Linked DNA regions of Streptomyces sp. 2114.4. The protein of the gene in region 2 interacts with the protein of the main gene of each other region in a pairwise test. Links are inferred from orthologs where the notes say so. Each region holds a gene or a part of one and is shown on either strand. Other genes may lie near its edges.

Region 1 (4,436 bases), 3.8 Mb from region 2 along the record:
TCAATCGCGGCGGCCCCGCCCCCTCGGGCCCCGGCTCCGACGGGGGGACGGGCCTGGGCCTGGCCATCGCGCGCTGGGCCGTCGACCTGCACGGCGGACGCATCGGCGTGGCCGAATCCCCCCGCGGCTGCCGGATCCGGGTCACCCTTCCGGGGTTGGAGTCAGCTCGAAGCTGACGGCCGCTGACGTAGGGTCGGTGGTGGGAGCACTCCTGCGCGGGTCCCGCGGTGATCAGCCCTACCCGTATACAGGCAAACCTCGTGTGTTTCCCGTCAGGTCCTGCCCCGAAACCCGTCCGGGAATGTGACGTACGCGACGAGTGACCCTCCCAGCCTGCATCCAGGGTCCCAACAGGCGTAGCCTTTATTCCCGCTGTCCACCACCTTAGGAAGCGGAAGAGGGCGGTTGCCGCCGTGTCGCTACAGTCCCCCAACAGCTCGAGCATCTCGACCGACCAGGAAGGGCAGGGTAAGAACCCTGCCGCCGCGTTCGGTCCCAATGAGTGGCTCGTCGACGAGATCTACCAGCAGTACCTCCAGGACCCGAACTCGGTAGACCGAGCCTGGTGGGACTTCTTCGCCGACTACAAGCCGGGCGGCGCCACCGCGCCGGGCCAGCCGGCGGAGGGCGCTGCCCCCGCTCCGGCCGCCCCGGCGCAGTCGTCCCCGGCGGCGCCCGCCGCGGCGGAGCCGAAGCAGTCCGGTGCGAGCACCGGAGCGGCCGCCGCCGCGCCGCCTTCTGAGCCGGCCACCCCGGCGAAGCCGGCCGCGAGCGCGCCGGCCCCGGCCAAGGCCGCGCCGGCCAAGCCGGCCGCCAAGGCCGCCACCCAGAAGGCCGACGGCGAGGTCACTGCCGGTCCCGAGTTCGTCACGCTGCGCGGCCCGTCGGCCGCCGTTGCGAAGAACATGAACGCCTCCCTGGAGCTGCCGACGGCCACGTCCGTCCGCGCGGTCCCGGTGAAGCTGCTCTTCGACAACCGCATCGTGATCAACAACCACCTCAAGCGCGCCCGCGGTGGGAAGGTCTCCTTCACCCACCTCATCGGGTACGCGATGGTGCAGGCCCTCAAGGCCATGCCGTCGATGAACCACTCCTTCGCGGAGAAGGACGGCAAGCCGACGCTGGTCAAGCCCGATCACGTCAACCTCGGTCTGGCCATCGACCTGGTGAAGCCGAACGGCGACCGCCAGCTCGTCGTCGCCGCCATCAAGAAGGCCGAGACGCTGACCTTCTTCGAGTTCTGGCAGGCCTACGAGGACATCGTCCGCCGGGCCCGCGACAACAAGCTCACGATGGACGACTTCACCGGAGTCACCGCGTCGCTGACGAACCCGGGCGGCATCGGCACCGTGCACTCCGTGCCGCGTCTGATGCCCGGCCAGTCCATGATCATGGGCGTCGGCGCGATGGACTACCCCGCGGAGTTCCAGGGCACCTCCCAGGACGCCCTGAACAAGCTGGGTGTCTCCAAGGTCATGACGCTGACCAGCACCTATGACCACCGGGTGATCCAGGGCGCCGCCTCCGGCGAGTTCCTGCGCATCATGAGCCAGCTGCTGCTCGGCGAGAACGGCTTCTTCGACGACATCTTCAAGTCGCTGCGGATCCCGTACGAGCCGGTCCGCTGGCTGCGGGACATCGACGTCTCGCACGACGACGACGTCACCAAGGCCGCGCGGGTCTTCGAGCTGATCCACTCCTACCGGGTCCGCGGCCACGTCATGGCCGACACCGACCCGCTGGAGTACCACCAGCGCAAGCACCCCGACCTCGACATCACCGAGCACGGCCTCACCCTGTGGGACCTGGAGCGCGAGTTCGCGGTCGGCGGCTTCTCCGGCAAGTCCATGATGAAGCTGCGCGACATCCTGGGCGTGCTGCGCGACTCGTACTGCCGCACCACCGGCATCGAGTTCATGCACATCCAGGACCCCAAGCAGCGCCAGTGGATCCAGGACCGGGTCGAGCGCTCGCACAAGTCGCCCGAGCGTGAGGAGCAGCTGCGCATCCTGCGCCGGCTGAACTCCGCCGAGGCGTTCGAGACGTTCCTGCAGACGAAGTACGTCGGCCAGAAGCGCTTCTCGCTGGAGGGCGGCGAGTCCGTCATCCCGCTGCTGGACGCGGTCATCGACTCCGCGGCCGAGTCGCGTCTGGACGAGGTCGTCATCGGCATGGCCCACCGCGGCCGCCTCAACGTCCTCGCCAACATCGTCGGCAAGTCGTACGCGCAGATCTTCCGCGAGTTCGAGGGCAACCTCGACCCGAAGTCGATGCACGGCTCCGGCGACGTGAAGTACCACCTGGGCGCCGAGGGCACCTTCACGGGCCTCGACGGTGAGCAGATCAAGGTCTCGCTGACCGCCAACCCCTCCCACCTGGAGGCCGTCGACCCGGTCGTCGAGGGTGTGGCGCGCGCCAAGCAGGACATCATCAACAAGGGCGGCACGGACTTCACGGTCCTGCCGATCCAGCTGCACGGTGACGCGGCCTTCGCGGGCCAGGGCGTGGTCGCGGAGACGCTGAACATGTCCCAGCTGCGCGGCTACCGCACCGGCGGCACGGTGCACGTGGTCATCAACAACCAGGTCGGCTTCACCGCCGCCCCGGAGTCGTCGCGTTCGTCCATGTACGCCACCGACGTGGCCCGCATGATCGAGGCGCCGATCTTCCACGTCAACGGCGACGACCCCGAGGCCGTCGTCCGCGTTGCCCGTCTGGCCTTCGAGTTCCGCCAGGCGTTCAACAAGGACGTCGTCATCGACCTGATCTGCTACCGCCGCCGCGGTCACAACGAGTCGGACAACCCGGCCTTCACGCAGCCGCTGATGTACGACCTGATCGACAAGAAGCGCTCGGTGCGCAAGCTCTACACCGAGTCCCTGATCGGTCGCGGCGACATCACGCTGGAAGAGGCCGAGCAGGCGCTGCAGGACTTCCAGGGCCAGCTGGAGAAGGTCTTCACCGAGGTCCGCGACGCCACGACGACGCCGGCCGCCCCCGAGGTGCCGCAGCCGAAGGCCGAGTTCCCGGTCTACGTCGACACCGCGATCTCCCAGGAGGTCGTCAAGCGGATCGCCGAGTCGCAGGTCAACATCCCCGAGCGGGTCACCGTCCACCCGCGTCTGCTGCCCCAGCTGCAGCGCCGCGCGGCCCAGGTCGAGGACGACACCATCGACTGGGGCATGGGCGAGACCCTGGCCATCGGTTCGCTGCTGATGGAGGGCACCCCGGTCCGGCTCGCCGGCCAGGACTCCCGCCGCGGCACCTTCGGCCAGCGCCACGCGGTGCTGATCGACCGCGCGACCGGTGACGACTTCACCCCGCTGCTCTACCTCGCCGAGGACCAGGCCCGCTTCAACGTCTACGACTCGCTGCTGAGCGAGTACGCGGCGATGGGCTTCGAGTACGGCTACTCCCTGGCCCGCCCGGAGGCGCTGGTCATGTGGGAGGCGCAGTTCGGTGACTTCGTCAACGGCGCCCAGACCGTCGTCGACGAGTTCATCTCGTCGGCGGAGCAGAAGTGGGGCCAGACGTCCGGCGTCACCCTGCTGCTGCCGCACGGCTACGAGGGCCAGGGCCCGGACCACTCCTCGGCCCGGATCGAGCGCTTCCTCCAGCTGTGCGCGCAGAACAACATGACGGTCGCCGCGCCGACCCTGCCGTCGAACTACTTCCACCTGCTGCGCTGGCAGGTCCACAACCCGCACCACAAGCCGCTGGTCGTCTTCACCCCGAAGTCGATGCTGCGTCTGAAGGCCGCGGCGTCGAAGACGGAAGAGTTCACGACGGGCGGCTTCCGCCCCGTCATCGGTGACTCCACGGTCAAGGCCGAGGATGTCCGCAAGGTCATCTTCTGCTCCGGCAAGGTCTACTACGACCTGGAGGCCGAGCGCGAGAAGCGCGGCGCGAACGACACCGCGATCGTCCGCATCGAGCGCCTTTACCCGCTTCCCGGCAAGGAACTCCAGGCGGAGATCGCCAAGTTCCCGAACGCCGAGAAGTACCTGTGGACGCAGGAAGAGCCGGCGAACCAGGGTGCGTGGCCGTTCCTCGGCCTCAACCTGATCGACCACCTCGACCTGGCCGTCGGTGCCGATGTCCCGCACGGCGAGCGCCTGCGCCGCATCTCGCGGCCGCACTCCTCGTCGCCGGCCGTCGGCTCCGCCAAGCGCCACCAGGCCGAGCAGGCACAGCTGGTCGCGGAGGCCTTCGACGCCTGAGGCGTCAGGCCGCCGGGGTGACCGGTGGTGGAACAGCGGAAGGGCCCGTCCCCGGTGGGGGCGGGCCCTTCCGCATGCCGCGGTGCTGACGCAGGTTCTTAAACGGGCTGCGGTTCGAAGTCCCAGTACGGGCGGCGGCGGCGCCGGGCGGACAGGGTGTGCGGGTGCTCGGCGCCCAGCGTCGCGGAGAGCTGCCCGATCGCCTCCTGCTCCAGC
Region 2 (2,911 bases):
ACGAGGGCGGCGACCCGGAGACCGCCCCCGATGTGCTCACCCGTGAGGAGTCGACCTGGCTGTGGGTGGACACCGCGGCGGCCGTCGCCGACCACGGCGAGACCCAACTGCTGGTGCGCCACCTCGACTCGGCGGTCCAGGGCTCGGTCCCCCGCCTCCTGGAGGAGGTCCGTGCAGTAGGGCACCCCCGTACGGTCCAGGTCCTGGTGGCGCTTGCCGCGGCCCACCCCGATCCGGCACTCGCCAAGGCGGTACGCCGCGCGGCGTTCCAGGTCCACACGGGCGGGGTTTGATCTCCACGTTTTCGTCTTTCCCACCGTGGTGGTTGCTCGCCGTTTTTCGCCCGCTGACGCGGTGCGCCCACCGTTGCTCCCCCACCGCCTAAAGGACGTGGGAGGTACCCCCAGCGGCGGGCGCACCGCGCAGCGGGCGAAGAACGGCGGGGACCCCCACGGCGGGACAGCCGACCACGTGGGAGGAAAATCAACTTGCACGGGGCCGTTAGACTGCCTCCCATGGCAGTTCTCCCCCGGGTTCATTAGACGGCGCAGCCCGCTCTCGGACCGTCCGTCCAATCCGCCGTCTTCCTGCCCTGGAGTTTTTCCGTGATTACCGCCTCCGGCCTTGAGCTGCGCGCCGGCGCCCGCATCCTCATCGAGTCCGCTTCCTTCCGTATCGCCAAGGGCGACCGCATCGGCCTGGTCGGCCGTAACGGCGCCGGCAAGACCACCCTCACCAAGGTGCTGGCGGGCGAGGGCATCCCCGCCTCCGGTTCGGTCACCCGCGCCGGCGACGTCGGCTATCTGCCGCAGGACCCGCGCACCGGCGACCTGGACGTGCTGGCCCGCGACCGCATCCTGTCCGCCCGTGACCTCGACAGCGTGCTGCGCAAGATGCGCGAGAACGAGGACCGGATGGCCAACGGCAAGGGCGCCACCCGCGAAAAGGCGATGCGGAAGTACGAGCGCCTGGAGACCGAGTTCCTGACCAAGGGCGGGTACGCCGCCGAGGCGGAGGCCGCGACCATCGCCGCCAGCCTCGGTCTGCCCGACCGCATCCTCGGCCAGCCGCTGCACACCCTCTCCGGTGGTCAGCGCCGCCGCGTCGAGCTGGCCCGGATCCTGTTCTCGGACTCCGACACCCTGCTGCTCGACGAGCCCACCAACCACCTCGACGCCGACTCCATCGTCTGGCTGCGGGACTACCTCAAGACCTACCGCGGCGGCTTCATCGTGATCTCCCACGATGTCGACCTGGTCGAGACCGTGGTCAACAAGGTGTTCTACCTCGACGCCAACCGCTCGCAGATCGACATCTACAACATGGGCTGGAAGCTCTACCAGCAGCAGCGCGAGGCCGACGAGAAGCGCCGCAAGCGCGAGCGCGCGAACGCCGAGAAGAAGGCCGCGGCGCTCAACACCCAGGCCGACAAGATGCGGGCCAAGGCCACCAAGACCGTCGCCGCCCAGAACATGGCCAAGCGCGCCGACAAGCTCCTCGCCGGGCTGGAGCAGGTGCGCGCCGCCGACAAGGTCGCCAAGCTGCGCTTCCCGGACCCGGCACCGTGCGGCAAGACCCCGCTCACCGCCGAGGGCCTGTCGAAGTCCTACGGCTCCCTGGAGATCTTCACCGATGTCAACCTGGCCATCGACAAGGGCTCCCGGGTCGTCATCCTCGGTCTGAACGGTGCCGGCAAGACCACCCTGCTGCGGCTGCTGGCCGGCGTCGAGACGCCGGACACCGGTGAGGTCCGCCCCGGGCACGGCCTCAAGCTCGGCTACTACGCCCAGGAGCACGAGACCCTGGACCCGGACCGCACGGTCCTGGAGAACATGCGCTCGGCCGCCCCGGACATGGACCTGGTCGCCATCCGCAAGACGCTGGGTTCCTTCCTCTTCTCCGGGGACGACGTCGACAAGCCCGCCGGGGTGCTCTCCGGCGGCGAGAAGACCCGGCTCGCCCTGGCGACGCTGGTCGTCTCCTCGGCCAATGTGCTGCTGCTCGACGAGCCCACCAACAACCTCGACCCGGCCAGCCGCGAGGAGATCCTCGGCGCGCTGCACACCTTCACGGGCGCGGTGGTCCTGGTGTCGCACGACGAGGGAGCGGTGGACGCGCTGGAGCCCGAGCGCATCATCCTGCTGCCCGACGGCGTCGAGGACCTGTGGGGCCAGGACTACGCGGACCTGGTCGCGCTGGCCTGATCACGGCGTATGGATCATGCCGTATGGATCATTCGGCCGATGTGTGATCCATCATCTGAGTGAGAACGGCTCGTACACCGGCGAGTCTGCGGCATCCGGCCGGGCCCTTGGGGCCCGGCCGTCACCATTTCGTCGGCATACCGCCTGACCTGCCCCTTCTCGCGCAAAGCCGGGGACGGGCGGCCTTCCGCAGAGGCGGAATATGGCATTCCGGCCCGTGAGAGCGCCCGCTGGACGGCAAAGGATGTCGTACTGACCCTGCGGAATGGGTGGCCAGGAAGCCGGGGAGGGGTGATCATGAGAGTCCAGAGCGCACTTCCCACGAGGAGGCACGGGTGGCCGAGACTCTGAAGAAGGGCAGCCGGGTAACCGGCGCCGCGCGCGAGAAGCTCGCGGCAGACCTGAAGAAGAAGTACGACTCCGGTGCGAGCATCCGGGCGCTGGCCGAGGAAACCGGCCGCTCCTATGGATTCGTGCACCGGATGCTCAGCGAATCCGGTGTGGTCCTGCGCGGTCGAGGCGGAGCCACAAGGGGCAAGAAGGCCGCATCGGCCTGACGGCTGCGACTCCGGGTGCAGCGGTGTCCCCCCGGTCGACCGAGCAGTCGGCCGGGAGGTTACCGTTCAGTCACTTACGCACGCAGGTGCGGATGGCTGACTCGGAGGCGCTGATGACTCTGCTCGACAAGGACGGTGTGCGACTCGCCG

What was found.
Region 1: the proteins of CFW40_RS07665 (region 2) and CFW40_RS24425 interact in binary tests that used the Escherichia coli proteins (3 or more experiments, as listed by UniProt). The link is inferred for Streptomyces sp. 2114.4 from one-to-one orthologs.

Annotation. Positions count from the first base shown.
Region 1 is NZ_FYEY01000001.1:5,513,803-5,518,238, reverse strand. What follows is about bases 52-4,420. They hold CFW40_RS24425 (multifunctional oxoglutarate decarboxylase/oxoglutarate dehydrogenase thiamine pyrophosphate-binding subunit/dihydrolipoyllysine-residue succinyltransferase subunit), read left to right. Parts: upstream 52-413; coding sequence 414-4,220; downstream 4,221-4,420. Other genes in these bases: fxsT (FxSxx-COOH system tetratricopeptide repeat protein), read right to left, coding at 4,319-4,420; CFW40_RS24430 (ATP-binding protein), read left to right, coding at 52-176. Also shown: more of CFW40_RS24430, read left to right, coding at 1-51; more of fxsT, read right to left, coding at 4,421-4,436. UniProt on the Escherichia coli protein: E1 component of the 2-oxoglutarate dehydrogenase (OGDH) complex which catalyzes the decarboxylation of 2-oxoglutarate, the first step in the conversion of 2-oxoglutarate to succinyl-CoA and CO(2).
Region 2 is NZ_FYEY01000001.1:1,751,219-1,754,129, reverse strand. The notes cover bases 61-2,904. They hold CFW40_RS07665 (ABC-F family ATP-binding cassette domain-containing protein), read left to right. Parts: upstream 61-605; coding sequence 606-2,204; downstream 2,205-2,904. Other genes in these bases: CFW40_RS07655 (enoyl-CoA hydratase/isomerase family protein), read left to right, coding at 2,854-2,904; CFW40_RS07660 (helix-turn-helix domain-containing protein), read left to right, coding at 2,540-2,761; CFW40_RS07670 (hypothetical protein), read left to right, coding at 61-293. In the rest of the region: more of CFW40_RS07670, read left to right, coding at 1-60; more of CFW40_RS07655, read left to right, coding at 2,905-2,911. UniProt on the Escherichia coli protein: Genetic data indicate it may be involved in ribosome assembly or function.